DNA from 2 places in the Paenibacillus sp. NPDC058367 genome. Region 1 is predicted to be linked to the other one. Evidence: riboswitches for the same ligand, from Rfam matches in the RefSeq annotation. Region 1 holds a riboswitch; the other holds the start of a gene.
What was found. A riboswitch is a leader RNA that binds a small molecule or an ion and turns the genes downstream of it on or off. The one in region 1 is predicted to bind thiamine pyrophosphate.
Positions count from the first base shown of each region.

Region 2: linked by a shared signal. The riboswitch ahead of ACFWMP_RS24680 (ABC transporter substrate-binding protein) and the one ahead of ACFWMP_RS02265 (ABC transporter ATP-binding protein) in region 1 are both predicted to bind thiamine pyrophosphate.

Region 1 covers NZ_JBHXIZ010000001.1:486,362-493,932, reverse strand. The annotation lists gene ACFWMP_RS02275 (ABC transporter substrate-binding protein) at 1-305, opposite strand, end outside; gene ACFWMP_RS02270 (ABC transporter permease) at 302-1,075, opposite strand; gene ACFWMP_RS02265 (ABC transporter ATP-binding protein) at 1,056-1,751, opposite strand; TPP riboswitch at 2,019-2,122, opposite strand; gene ACFWMP_RS02260 (amino acid ABC transporter substrate-binding protein) at 2,346-3,182, shown strand; gene ACFWMP_RS02255 (amino acid ABC transporter permease) at 3,234-3,902, shown strand; gene ACFWMP_RS02250 (amino acid ABC transporter ATP-binding protein) at 3,917-4,669, shown strand; gene ACFWMP_RS02245 (S-layer homology domain-containing protein) at 4,763-5,425, opposite strand; gene ACFWMP_RS02240 (Fur family transcriptional regulator) at 5,746-6,219, shown strand; gene ACFWMP_RS02235 (TIGR00266 family protein) at 6,585-7,265, opposite strand; gene ACFWMP_RS02230 (hypothetical protein) at 7,411-7,571, shown strand, end outside.
Region 2 covers NZ_JBHXIZ010000005.1:307,991-315,561, forward strand. The annotation lists gene ACFWMP_RS24670 (ABC transporter permease) at 1-139, opposite strand, end outside; gene ACFWMP_RS24675 (thiamine-binding protein) at 136-429, opposite strand; gene ACFWMP_RS24680 (ABC transporter substrate-binding protein) at 728-1,777, opposite strand; TPP riboswitch at 1,938-2,048, opposite strand; gene ACFWMP_RS24685 (hypothetical protein) at 2,198-3,649, opposite strand; gene ACFWMP_RS24690 (MFS transporter) at 3,730-4,944, opposite strand; gene ACFWMP_RS24695 (pyridoxamine 5'-phosphate oxidase family protein) at 5,106-5,525, shown strand; gene ACFWMP_RS24700 (response regulator transcription factor) at 5,674-6,348, shown strand; gene ACFWMP_RS24705 (HAMP domain-containing sensor histidine kinase) at 6,345-7,571, shown strand, end outside.

The sequences.
Region 1 (7,571 bases):
TCGATTTGATTCGCTGCTACAAGCTTCAGTGCGTCATTGCTGTCTGCGGGCATTTGGATCTCTACGTCCAGACCTTCCTCTTGGAAATAACCATTCTGCTCAGCAGCATATAAAAAAGAGTGAACGGCATTGGGATACCAATCGAGCATAATCTTCAGCTTGTGCGTTTGTATAATTTCGTTATTAGATGAATTAGCAGGAGGACTACTTACATTGGATGCTTTTCCGCAGCTGGTGAAGATTAGGAGTGAACATATGAGAAATACGGGAATAAGCCATTTTCTTTGGAAATTCAAATCATTCATTGCTTAGATCCTCTTTTCTTTAAAAATAATGGTTCGAGCAGAGCTATCATCAGAAACAACATTACACCGAGCGCGGACAACAGAAATACAGCGGCGAACATTTCGGCACTTTGCATATTTCCGGCCATCCTTCGGCTAAAGTAACCGAGTCCTTTGCTGCCTCCAAGCCATTCGCCGATGGTTGCTCCAATCACGCAGTACACAATGGATAGCTTTAGTCCTGAGAAAAAAGAGGGCAGCGCCAGCGGGATTTGGGTTTTAGCAAGCAGTTGCCAGCGGTTTGCGCCAAATGTTAACAATAAGTCTTTGTAGGCTTGACCACTTGTACGAAGTCCGTCATATGTACTCACAACGACTGGAAAAAAAGCAGTTAGAAACACAACAGCCACTTTGCTCCACAGCGTATAACCGAACCACATAATGAAAATGGGGGATAGCGCGATTAACGGGATCGTCTGACTGATAATAAGGAACGGATAGATGGCTTTTTCAAGGGGGCGAAACAAGAACATTCCGGTGCCCAGCAGTGAACCACAGATAACCGAGAGAACAAAACCTACCAATATTTCCTGCAGTGTCGCCATTAAATGCGGTCTGAGTAATTGCCTGTGTTCGATCAATGCGATACCTATTGAAGAAGGTGCAGGTAGGATAAAGGCTGGAATCAAGTGAAGACGAACAGCTGATTCCCAGATCACAAGAATGAACAATAGCAGTAGAATGAAGGGGCCGTAATTGTTTAAATATTTTTTAAAAGGTATGGGATGCATACAGTCTCCGCTCCAACTCTTCCCGTAACGCTATAAACCGGGGTTCATAGTTCATCTTGTAATGTCTTGGCCTCGGTAAATCAACGATGATCTCCTGTAATTCGCTATGCACGCCTCCAGACAATAAATAAATCCGATCGCTTAGTAACAGCGCTTCCTCTAGATCATGGGTGATGAGCATCACTGTTTGATCCAGCTCATCCCAAAGCTCCAACAGCCAACGGTGTATCTCACGTTTGCTCATAGCGTCGAGCGCTCCAAATGGCTCATCTAGCAGCATAAGACCGGCCCCGCCGCCAGCTACAAGCGTTCGTAGAAATGCGACTCGCTGTTTCATGCCACCCGATAGCTCATGGGGATAAGCCCTCTCTACATCGGCCAAACCGAAGCGTGACAGCATTTCCCGAATGTGAGAGATCGTCTGTTGTTTACTAAACCTTGGTTTAATCTCCCAGGGCAAAAGACAGTTGTCGAGCACGGTTCTCCAAGGCAGCAGCAAATCCTGCTGAGGCATGTATGCGATCTGACCTAAGCGAGTAGAGGATGACGAGTTCGAATGAATTATTATTTTCCCATGAGTGGGTTCGAGCAAGCCTGCTATAGTTTTGAAAAGCGTACTTTTTCCGCATCCGCTAGCCCCAATGACAGAAACAAACTCACCTTGCCTGATATCCATGGATAGATCTGCGAATACAGGGGGTTGTTCTGATTCCGGAAAAGAGTAGGTTAAGCATTGAATGGATAGGATTGTCGTGATGATCGAACCTCCTAAAAAGTTTTGTGAGCGTTGGCTTCTTGGAAAGCATCGTACAAAACTTGCTTCGGAAGCCTACGCTTAAGTTTTGTGATTGATTGTAAACAAATAAAGACCCATTCATTTCCGGTGGGAAATAAATGGGTCAAAAAGTTCATTCAGCATAGGAACACTAAAAATGCATGGGATGAAAATTCTGCTCCACTTCCCTCCGCTGGTATGATCCAGATCAGGTTCCAAGGGTCCGGAGCTTGAAGCTCCGTCTCAGTCGGCCGACTCCCCTAGTGAAATAACAGGTCCATATTTAATTTGTTTATAAATATACCATATCTTTCTGAGATGTAAAGAGAGGATCTTGTGAAGGATTATTCTAAGAATGGGTAATATAAGGGTAGAGATTTACCTAATATTACAATTCCGATGAATATAATCGGAAAAAATCATTGACGGTAAACATCAGCCAGTGTAGTATACAATTTACCGGATGAATTCCGGGTAAAGAGAGGGGAATTAATAATGAAAAAATTAAGTTTAACTATTCTATTGGCGTTAACCGTGGTGTTTGTAGCGGCCTGCGGCAATAATTCGAATACCGATACTTCTAAAAATTCTTCAGCTGGAACGAATGGTGGAAATACAGCCACTGCGCAAAACAGTCTGGAAGCTGTTAAAGCTAGCGGCAAATTGCGTATAGGAACAGAAGGGACGTATGCACCCTTTACTTATCATGACGCTTCGGGGAAACTGACCGGCTTTGACGTAGAAATTGCTGAGGAAGTAGCGAAGCGCCTCGGTGTTGAACCAGAATTTTTTGAGACACAGTGGGACGGCATTTTTGCTGGGATGGATGCCAAGCGTTTTGATGTTATTTTTAACGAAGTATCTATTAATGAAGATCGTAAAGTGAAATATGATTTCTCTGAACCGTATATCGTATCTAAAGCGGTATTGATAGTGAGTGAAAACAATGAGGATATCAAAACATTTGCAGATCTTAAGGGTAAAAAAGCTGGACAATCTCTAACCAGTAACCTGTCCGATATCGCCCGTGAGAACGGTGCTGAAATCGTTGCTACAGACGGGTTCAATCAAGCGATGGACCTATTGACCTCAGGCCGTATTGATGCGACTGTAAATGATGGTTTGTCTTATCTGGACCTGAAAAAGCAAAAGCCTGATGTGAAAATTAAAGTGGTAGATGAGATTCCTGACGGTTCGCAAAGCGCAGCTGTTTTCTTAAAAGGCAACGATGAGTTGGTAAAAGCAGTGAGTGATGCAATTGTTGAAATGAAGAGCGATGGCACATACTTAAAGATTTCTGAGAAATACTTTGGTGCTGACGTTTCAAAATAATACAAGGTTTCAGAAGCTAACCAGCTTGGAGCCAAAAAAGGATGTCTAAAAATGGATGACCGCAAAATACAAATTTTCTTAGATTCACTGCTACCCCTGCTAAAAGCTGGGGTGGCTTTTACCATTCCTTTGGCATTGATATCATTTGCACTGGGACTGATCTTAGCGATATTGACTGCATTAGCTCGTCTCTCCCCGTGGGTACTTCCGAAGCTGATCGCTCGCTTTTATGTATGGGTCATTCGTGGAACCCCTTTGTTGGTGCAACTGTTTATTATTTTCTATGGTTTGCCGGCAGTTGGAATCGTGCTAGACCCTTTCATAGCCGCAACCATTGGATTTACGCTTAGTGTAGGGGCTTATTCATCAGAAATTATACGTGCTGCTATCCTGTCTATACATAAAGGTCAGTGGGAAGCGGCCTTCTCCGTTGGGATGACTCGTACCCAGGCACTGCGCCGCGTTATACTGCCACAAGCTGCCCGTGTTTCTGTACCGCCGTTATCGAATTCCTTTATTAGCTTGGTCAAAGACACTTCACTGGCAGCGACCATTACCTATACGGAGATGTTCAGAACAGCACAGCAGGTTGCTTCCACCTCCTATGAGCCACTGCTGATCTATTGCGAGGCAGGATTGTTCTATTTACTATTCTGCTCAGTGTTATCAGCACTGCAAAATTACTTGGAGAAACGACTGAGTCGTTACTCTGCGAGCTAAAGGGGGAGACAATTATGATTGAAATACTTAATTTGCATAAATCCTTCGGTGAGCTGCAGGTATTAAAGGGCATTGATCTCGAAATGGAACATGGCAAGGTACTGGTCATTATTGGCCCATCGGGTTCAGGCAAAACAACGCTTTTACGCTGCTTTAATCTGCTTGAAGTCCCTGATCAAGGAAGCTTATCGCTCAGTGATATTAAAATTAATTTCACGGATAACAAGAAAATCCCCCAGAAGTCCATTTTGGCATTACGCCAAAAAACAGGGATGGTCTTTCAGTCCTATAATCTTTTTCCGCATATGACTGCACTAGGCAACGTGATGGAAGGGCAGGTGACGGTCCAGAAACGATCCAAGGACGAAGCACGCGAACGTGCCCTTCAGTTGTTAACTAAAGTTGGCTTGGCGGACAAAGCGGATGCTTATCCGCACCAACTGTCTGGTGGCCAGCAGCAACGGGTAGCTATCGCTCGTGCCATGGCAGTAGATCCAGAGGTGCTGTTGTTCGATGAGCCTACCTCTGCGCTTGATCCAGAGTTGGTGGGGGAAGTACTTAAGGTTATTAAACAGTTAGCGGCAGAGGGAATGACTATGGTGATAGTGACCCATGAGATGAAATTTGCTGCGGATGTGGCTGACCGGATCATTCTGATGGATGGAGGCCATATTCTAGAGCAAGGGACTCCGCAAGAAGTTCTTGAGCATCCGCAGCATCCTCGTGCTCTACAATTTCTGAACAGAATTAGTGGAGAAGAAGTATAGAAGACGATCAAGACGCAAAAAAGCAGTCCAGGACTATACCTGGGCTGCTTTTTCTTGTTTACCATTCAATGTTATTGGTGTGTCGCTTCTAGGTTAGGATTTAATACCGGTCTTCAGAAATTCCAAAGCATTATAGAGCATAATCGCAGCTTCGGCGCGAGTGATTTCACTTTTTGGATTAAACTTCCCATTGGCGTCTAAACTATTAATCTTGTATTTAAGAGAACGTTGAATGCTGCCTTGATAAGAAGGATTCAGCGCAGCATCGTCAGCGATATCTACGGGCACTATATTGATCATCGGCAGATTCCCAATGCCTTCGACCCCTTGCACTAGATAATTGGTGAACTCTTCTTTGGTCATTGTTTTGGTTGGATCAATATCCTTAGGAAGCTCGACATGATTGTAATACGCATTGATAAAGGCTTCAGCGTACCAAGCTTTATCCTTGACTTTCGTGAACAAGCCACTGGCAACGGGAGCTTTGTTGAAATCAATAGCCGCGAGACTAAGCTGGAGTCCACCCGAAATGAACTGGATCCCTTGTGCTGTTGTTACTTTGGAGCTGGGCAAGAATTGGGATTCACTAACCCCTTTGATCAAGCCTTGATTTTTTAAAGAAATAATTTTTTCTTTGCCGTTTATATTATCAATATCCTTAAAGGTATTTCCGGCTGCAAATATTTGGCCACCCAAAGAGAAGGAGAGAATCGTAACGGTTGTAATCGCGGCTAACGTTCTTTTTTTCATATTCATGGTTATTTCACCTCGTTGTATGGATAGGCCTCGTGGCCGCTATCACAAACTTAAACGCAGAAAAATATGGAAAGGTTGCGGTCAAACCTATAATATTTCACGAAAAAGTAGATTTTGGCAGAAAAATAGGCAGGAATGGATGAAAGAACTTTGGATAAGAGAGCTGAAATGTTATAATGATGTCAGGCTCTATTCATTCGTGATTATTTTTGATATGATTATATCGTAAAGATTACTATTTACGTTTAATATTTGATGCATAAATGGGTGCGTCTCAGTGGATACGGATGTTAAATCATTCCGGGAAGGTAGGAGATCAAATGGATCAAATTTCAAATATCAGTCAGCTTTTTGCGGCGCAAAAATATAAATTAACGCCCCAGCGTGAGGCCATAGTGAACATATTGCTCGACAATGAGAAAGATCATCTCAGCGTAGAAGAAGTATATATGCTTGTCAAGAACAGTTATCCGCATTTAGGGCTGGCAACGGTATACCGTACACTTGAGCTCTTATGCGAGCTTCACATTGTAGAAAAGATGAACTTCGGAGATGGAGTCGCTCGTTACGATCTGCGCGGGAATGATCATTCTCACATGCATCATCATTTGATATGCAGCGTGTGCGGCAGGTTGGAGGAAATTAAGGATGACTGGCTGGTGGAGCTGGAGAAAAGAGTGGAACGTGAATACGGCTTTAACGTCACGGATCACCGCCTAGATTTCAAGGGTACTTATGACACATGTAAACGAACAGGCTGCAAAAAAGAAAAAGCAAACAAAGCGGTTTCTTAAGCCGCTTTCTACCTAAAAGAAGAAGCTGTCTCAGAAGTAGTAAGTACTACTTAGGGGGCAGCTTCTTTTTCGGAAAAGAATTAGGGAAAAACTCCCTCTAAATAACTGATAATTGCCCGATACGAATGGAAATGGGGAAATCCTCCCTATAAATCGGACAAATATCTATATTTCACAACAAATCAGTTGAATTATAGGGAGGATTTCCCTAATTAGTAGTCAAATGCGCAGACATTTCTGAATTATAGGGAGATATTCCTTAATTTGCACGCACAGCAGCGCTTCTTGAAAACCGGAGCAGCGCTATCTTGCCTTTTAAACAGTTAAAGGAAATCCTAATTATGAGAAAGCCTATGACATTTTTCTTAGCTTCGAGTGGGCACGAAGGATTTAATCCACGTTCCGAAGCTCCCAGGGTTACGGCTCTGAACGAGGATTACACCTTCTCCGCGGAATCGGCAGACAAGCGCTTCACCACTGGTTAAACTGTTCAACCAACCCGAGGCTGCTTTTTCTACCTTATAGTCCATATAATCTGGCCAAGCGACGAGATGTCCATTGTCGATAATCATCTCTTCACCAGGTGCTAAATTAATGGCGTGGATCGCTCCGAAGGAGGACAGGAATACTGTTCCTCTGCCGCTGATTTCTACAATGAAGAAGCCTTCACCAGAGAAAAGTCCGCGTGTTAAATTTTGCATTTTGGTATTTACTTGAATGCCTTCCGTACCGGCTAAGAATCCGTCCTTTTGAACTAACAGCTTATAGGATCCATCTAATTCGATAGCTTGGATATCACCCAATGATCCAGGAGACAGTAGGACCTCACTTTGACCACGGATAGCTCTGAGTTCCTGGAAGAAGAACTTTTCACCGCTCAGCATTCTTCCCAGACCCCGCATTACGCCTCCATCAGCCGTTCCTTTTAATTCTACGTTGGGAGACATGGCAACCATCGCGCCCATCTCAGCTTTAACGCTTTCGCCGGGGTCCAAATATACCTTCAACATAGCAAAAGCACCCTCGTACAAAACATCGTATTTCATCACTAAAAACCTCCGAATCTATTTAGATAAGTAAGAAAACTAGCAGTGATCTCATTGTAACGGAATTCTGGCTGCGCTCATAGTCTGTATTATGTTAAACTGTAGTTGTCTAATAGTTCATCTATGAATAGGAGAGTGGTGCCACATGGCACGAACCAAGACTCAAAAAGCCTTGTTAAAGGCAGAGCGCTCAGGAACCTGGTGCGCAGCTCAAAGTCGAAGATCCAATGGAGATTATGGCGCCATTTCACAGCATGTACGGTTAACGCCGAGCAAACAACAGCAATTGAATAAGAACAAACACAA
Region 2 (7,571 bases), on a different contig from region 1:
TGGATTCGCGAGCAATATCAGCAGGACTCGGCAGAATCCAGGATTCGATATGGAATAGAGAAACAGATAACTGCCATACGGTTAAAAAGAAGACGACCGCCACAAGGGGCGGCCATATTAGCTTCCAGGTCGATCTCACGGCCGATATTTCTCCGTCAATTTATCCATGCTGATTCCGTTAGGGTTATGAGCGATTTTGATTTGGGAGATCACGCTTGGACTACCTGCTTCGATCAGCGCCTCCTGCATTTGACGTACAACCTCCAGGAGCTCGCTCAGTTCACCTTCCATAGTAGTTTCCAGTGGATTCACCTGATGTTTAACGCCGGATTTTTGAATAACTTCAATCGCTTTATCTACGTATGGGATGGAGTCCTCATTGTTTGGAGTCTTAGGAATTACTTGAATGCTTAATAATGTGTTAGCCACAATAATCAATCCTCTCAAATTGTATAGGTAAGTTCAAAAAGCCAACTTTGATAACGAAGTAATTCAGGAAGCAGATTCGGCGTCGAATCTTGAACGAACTTGGGAAGTCCGGTACTCACGTAGCAAATCACTACGCTCCGTTCCTCCTTCCTCAAGTAACGTTCAACCTTCTTGGTTCTGAAAGCTGACTTTTTGAACTCTCATTGAAATAGGTAAGTTCAAAAAGCCAACTTTGATAACGAAGTAATTCAGGAAGCAGATTCGGCGTCGAATCTTGAACGAACTTGGGAAGTCCGGTCTACTCCGCCGGTAAAAAATCATTCGTGAATGCACTAGCTGCATCCAGCGGTTTGTCCAGCAGCTTCAAATCATACATCCAGTCGCCGTAATTCTGCCAGACCTCGGTTTTTTGCTCTCCCCAGCGTGGGGCGTCGTCCTTATATTTCGGGCTAAGCCATTTTTGGCTAGCTAGGACAAGCTCGGCATCAAGGTCAGGCACAGCCTTGGATAATGTAGCGGCAGCCTCTTCTGGATGATCAATCGCATATTGATAACCCTTCGATGTGGCTTTCAGGAAAGCCTTCACCAAATCTGGATTCTCAGAAATCTGCTTCTCACTCGTGGTCAGCACAGGGGTGTAATAATCGAGCTGAGGCGCATAATCCTTCAAGTAGAGCATATCCAGAGGCTCACCACGCAGTTCGGCTTCAATACCGGTCCAAGCGTAGAAGATCCAAGCGAAATCAATGTCACGTTTGACTGCGGTAAAATAGTCAGCTTCACCAATACTGATTAGCTTCACCTTTTTCACATCGCCACCAACAGGGTCCATGATCGCCTTCATGGCTGCTTCCTCAGCGGGAGAGCCCCAACCTCCGTAAGTTTTACCCTCAAAATCTTTTGGTGATTTAATATTGCGGTCTACTGGAGCGGCGAATCCCGAAGTATTATGCTGAATAATGGCTGCAATCGAGACAAGGGGAACGCCTTGTAGACGAGCTAGAGTCAATCCTTCTTGTGCGCTGATTCCAAAAGCAGCTTCGCCAGAGGTAACCATCGTATCAGAACCCGCTGCGCCAGGTTGAACGATTTCTACATCCAGACCTTCTTCCGCGTAATAACCAAGATCCTTGGCTACGTATAGACCGGTGTGGTTAGTATTCGGTGTCCAATCCAGTGCAACCTTAACTTTGGTAAGCTCTTTTGGAGCATTTGATCCGGTCGCTGCATTCGAATCCGCAGCATTTCCTTTGTTTCCGGCTGTATTCCCATTGTTGCTGCCGCATCCGGCAATCGCAAGAATGAGCATACAGGTGAGGCTAAGCATAAGTGCTTTTTTGAGTTGCATGTCTTCTTCTCTCCTTTAAGGTTGCCAGATCCCGTCATCCAACATGAACCATAAAGTGTAGTATGTACATTTCTTCTACATCTTTTGTGATCTACACAAAAAAAGCGCCCCGAGTGATCGGGACGCTGGCTTGGCGCAAGGTTAGTAAAGGTCACAGGGACCAAAACCAATTGGCGATTCCTACGCTGGCATTATCCAGATCAGGTATAAGGGTCAGTATCTTGTGGGATACAATCTCAGCCGGCCAATTCCAGCACCCCTGGTTCTATGAAGTTAACGGGTATTTCTCGCTTAAACGCTAATCGTCTTTATAAGGACGCTGAAGGCGTTTATGCTTGCATACGGTGTATTATAGACGGCTGTTCTCGGAATGTCTAGTAGCACGCTCCTAAATTTTTCAAATCTCTCCGTCCGTTTTCATTAATCCAGATCCTTATGTTTCTTGCGATGACGCCGCTTAAGCTCAGTAACCAGAGCACCTAGCGTAAGGACAACACTGATCATTATCCCGCTCATAATCACGAAAAGAGCAAGAAACTCAAAGGGGGAATAGCTAATCATCTTACTCCATTGAATCTTTCCATCCAGATCGTCAATGACTTGATTCATGCCATAAATCCCACTTACCACCGTAAATACAGTGAGGATCATCAGCAGATTATCCCGGCGCTTCGATTGGAACTTATCTTGATACTGAAACAGGTCAGTCAAGGTTTCTTTTACTTCCTCGAACAGAGCGTCGTTCCCGTATACTTTACGCAGCTGAAGAAAAATCTCCCGTCCTTGCGACTGTGAAATCAGCTCTAAGAAATAGAACTTTGCCGAGAATTTATTAATCGAGTAGATTAAATTATCGATCTCATCATAATCGTGGTTTATGCGTAGTCGGGAATGCATATTTGCCAGCTTTAGCAGAACAATTTTGTGGAAAATATTGAGTAGAAATCCGTAATAATATTGCCCGTACATCTGGTTGGCGAGGCTAACGGCGATCTTTGGTTCAGCTCGGGTCAGACAGCAAAAGGTCTGCTCATTCATCATATAATACGAGTCTGGGCCCCATCGATTATAGGAATGCTCATGACAGTAGTTCGCAATATACGCTGGATCGCTGGCACTGGCATAGGGCTTCCCGTTCAGATTAATTCCATCAAGCTGAGAGGCGCGATAGCGTATATTTATACTAATTTCATCAGAATCCCCTTCACTCTGAAAGCCATAAAAGGCTTGCACCTGCATTCTTTCATCTACGAAAAAGGGAAGGGTCTCGAAATAAGCCCCATTAATATCCGAGTGATCCAGAAAAGGCTCCAGTCCATCCACCAGATTTCGGAAGACAAAATCCTCTACCATCTCATAGGTCTGTTCTCCGCAATGGATATAGGTGTAGTCATCCTGTACGAAGGTATTCTCAAGCGTCCGGAAGCGGTCCGCGAATTCCAGTGCAATACTAAAGGGAATCGAATCTCCCTCAAGCTGGACACGTATCGTCACAAATCCAAGCTGAAAAGGACATATGAATATATCTGTTGAGAGAATTTTAAAAAATATAGACTGCTGAGGAATCTCTAGAATACAGTCCAGATTATTGACTCTGGAAAAGCGGCGGAAAGAGTCTACATCCTTCTTGCGTGGAAAAAGAATGTGTGCAGCAAACGGTAAATAGGTGCGCTCCATCCGTTCATGGGAAACACAGTGATCTTCTCCGTAATAGGCATTTTCTAACTCTTTATTATCCAGAAAAAAACGTGTGAAGCCATCATCCTGCAATTGTTGGATAAGCTTCTTAGAATCGCCCTTTTTTATTGAAAAGGGAAAAATAAACTGCATAAGCGCAGTATGTAATAAAGGCTCAGTTGAAAGCTTATCCATTCATCGTCCATCCTTGTGCTCAGAATATGCTTATAGATGACATTACCCTAAAAGGATTAGGTTGATACCATTTTAACATTCTAAATACTGGAACTCTTTCTTTGCACTGCTTGTCTGGATTGGAATCTCCATGCGGCAATGCTCAGCAAGAACAAGAAGGCGGCAAAACCGGCAAGTAACCCAGCAGTTTGTGCCGCTTTTAGATGGTCCATAGACCAGCCCATAAATAGGGGCAGCAGAGCTCCACCGACACCTCCAGCAGCGATCATTATGCTGGGTGTTGATTCTTCGGCTCCTGGCAGCATCTTGCTGGAGAAGACTAGAGCTATGGAGAAAATACCGGACATAAATAGCCCAAGTAGCATAATTACGATGAATGCAGCTAATCGATTATCTGTGAACGGAAAAAGAGCCAGCAGTAACAAGGTCATTAAACAGCTACTTAAAATGTATACACGGTAAGAAATTTTCTCTGCAATCACTCCAGCAAACAATCTTCCCGTAGACATAGCTAGCCAAAAGAAAGTGACTGTCAGCGCCGCCGCAGATTCTGTCATCCCTAGCTTGGCGATAAAGATGGCGGGCATAAAGTTGACCAGACTCATCTCCGTACCTACATAGAGAAAGAAGAAAAGGATGAAGATGCCCAGCAGAATCCATTGTTTCCCTTTATACGGAAGCTGTGTGCTGGACTGCGAGGAATGTGCGGATGCTGAGACTTTGCGAGGTGCTCGCTCGTCCAGTATACGCTGCAGATTCCCAAAATGGCCTCTTCCCCAGAGAATGAGGGAAAGTAATGAGAAGCCAGCGACAATTAGGAATGCCAATCTCCATGCTCCGGTAGCAATGAGCGGACTGGCGATAAGAGGCATAACAAGTGCTCCTATCCCAAATAGGACTTCAAGTCGGCTCATCGCGATCGCGGTTCCTTCTGTCACAGCTCCGATAATGATGGTGCCGATGACGGCTTCGATCATACCGAAACCAAAGCCAGCCGCAACAGCAATGACATACATCCACTCCCAAGGTGGTAGAAAAGCGTACGCAATCTCAGCAGTCAGGAGAAGAGCGGTGGCGATAATGATGCCTCCTCGTTTCCCAAAACGGCGATTGAGTAGGGGAGAGACAAGCACACCAGCCAGAAAACCAGCAAATTGACTAAAGATTAATTGCCCGCCGGCACTATAATTTTGATCATAATGCTGTAGCAGAACGGGAAGAATAGATCCCAGCACTACATGAGCAAGGCCAATGACAAAGTAGGAAAGACAGCCGATCCAGATCAGTTTTTTCACGAAGTAAGCCCCTTATATTGAAAGTAGTTTATGGAGTAAGGTCGGATTCAATGTGAACCTGAAGGGTACATTATAATAAGCACCATTGTTATGATAAATCCAAACGGTGAGCTTGGATATATAAACTTTTGTTTACATGCTTGAAGGGAGAGATTTACGTAATGGATAACAAACAACTGGAGCAACTCATTATTAGAGCATTGGATGACAACAATTTCGGTTCCTTTGGTACGATCGAAGAAGGAAATAAGCCGAAAGTACGTTACATGGCCATTTTCCATGAGGGTTTGAAGATTTATTTAGCTACGAATCGCAAAACTCATAAGGTGGAGGAATTATCGAATAATCCGAATGCTTTTTTGCTGCTTGGATATGAGTCAGGCGGAAGCAAAGACGTGCTGGAGATTGAAGCCACCGCTACCGTTTCTAAGGATGAAGGGCTGCGCACAAAGGTGTGGAACAAAGAGCTGGAGCCATGGTTTACAGGGCCTGATGACCCTAATTATGTTATTCTTGAACTTACTCCAACGCGTATTGAGTATGTTGGCAGTGATAAAGAGCACGGCGTGTGGACTCCCTAAACCAATTTAAAATCGATTCCGAAAGCCTTCCTATCCCCCACGGGTTTAGGAGGGCTTTTTTAAAAGATAAGTCCCTGAGTGACCTGTTAAAACATGTTATAATGACTTCAACTTTTTACGTAATTTCTCAGGGGAGGACTTAAAATACATGACCGTTACTCTGTTATATATTGAAGATGATCATGAAATCGGCAGCGTCGTGTCTGCGGATTTAAGTGAGCGTGGTTATAGTGTGCGTTGGCTGCGGAGCGGGGAGGGAGCGACGGAGGAAGCGGCGCCTTGTCAATTGGCCATTCTGGATGTAATGCTTCCGGGCCTGGATGGCTTTACTGTCGGACAACGATTGAAGCGGGCGTACCCTAAGATTCCGATCTTGATGCTCTCTGCGCGAACCTCTATTGATGATAAACTGCAGGGGCTTGAATTCGCCGATGATTATTTGACGAAGCCTTTTCATCCGGATGAATTGGCTGCCAGAATTGAAGTGCTGCTCAGGCGGAATGGGGCATCTGTTCAGGATTCGCTCACGCTTAAACACCTAGTCGTATATGAAGGGGATAACCGAGTAATAAATGCTCAGACACAGGAAGAAGTCATGCTTACGGGTAAGCAATTTCAGATTTTTTCTTATTTGCTGCGTCATCTCGGCCAGATTATGACAAAGGAGCAGATTTATGAAGCCGTCTGGGGAGAAGCCTATCTCGAAGGGGATAAAACTTTGATGGTACATATACGATATTTGCGCGAAAAGTTAGAACTTGATCCAGGCAATCCGGAAATTATAGAAACTGTCCGGGGGATCGGATATCGGGTAAGAGCATGAGGGGGTTAGGGCGTATTCGCAAGCAGCGTAGCTCTTCTTTGCTATCGGGATATTTGCTTATTATCGTTTCTGCACTGCTTTTTATCCCTGTGGTCCTGCCGTTATCTTTTGTTCTCTACAATATGGTTAATGAAGTGACTAAAGGGGCTCCACCTGTAGACACCACTCTGTATTCGAGTGTTGAAGCGCTGGAGACCATGTGGCATAAAGAGGCGCTTCAATTGGAAGATACTTCTTCGGAAGGCATAAATGAGCGGCTACATGAACTGAGCCGGAAATATACTGAGGCTACTATGTTTTGGGTAGATGGGCAGGGAATGACCCAGTTGATTCTCACACCTGATGAAGGCAATCCGGACCATGGCAGCGAAGTTCCGGAGCAGTGGACTGCGGCTGAGGCTATTTTTTTTATGAAAGAAAGTACAAAGCGTGATCCTTTAGCCATCGTCGCCTTTATGGGAGACCGAGTGGATGCGGGTAAAGGGTTTATGGTAATGCAAATTCCAAACAAGCTGCTCAACAAAGGGGCTTATGGGGGAGTCGGGGCTTGGGCTTTGTATTACTTTGTGCTCTTTGTACTTTTTGGAGGGTTCGCACTGGTTTCTTTGCTGTTCTTTAGAAAAATACGCAAACGGCTACTACAGCTGCAAACCGCGATGACGATTACGGGGCCGGATAGAATGCCTAAGTCTATTATGACGGGCAAGCTGGATGAGATTGGCAGACTGGAGGAAGCTTTTAACACGATGGTGGCGAAGCTTGACGAAAGTCGAAAGAGGGAAATCGAAGAGGAAGAGCTTCGTAAGCGTCTAGTATCTAACCTATCTCATGATTTGCGTACACCACTAACGGTTATTCGCAGCCACATCCATGTAATGACTAAAGAGAGCTTAACCCCGCAAGGACAACAGTCCTTAGAGCTAATGGATAAGCGAATAGCAGATCTTAGCGTCTTAATCGAGAATCTTTTATCCTACAATCTCCTCAACAGCGGACGGATCACTTTGAAGAAGGAGCGTAAAGATGTCTTGCGCTTGTTGCGGGAAAGTGCTGCTGCTTGGTACCCCGTATGGGAAAAAGAGAACTTCGAGATCGATATTGACCTGGAGGCTGATCCGCTGTTCTGGATGGTGGATGAGGTCTGGTTCCGCCGTATTCTTGATAATCTGTTTCAGAATATTGTACGTCATGCCAGCAGTGGTCTTTATGTAGGGATTTCTACG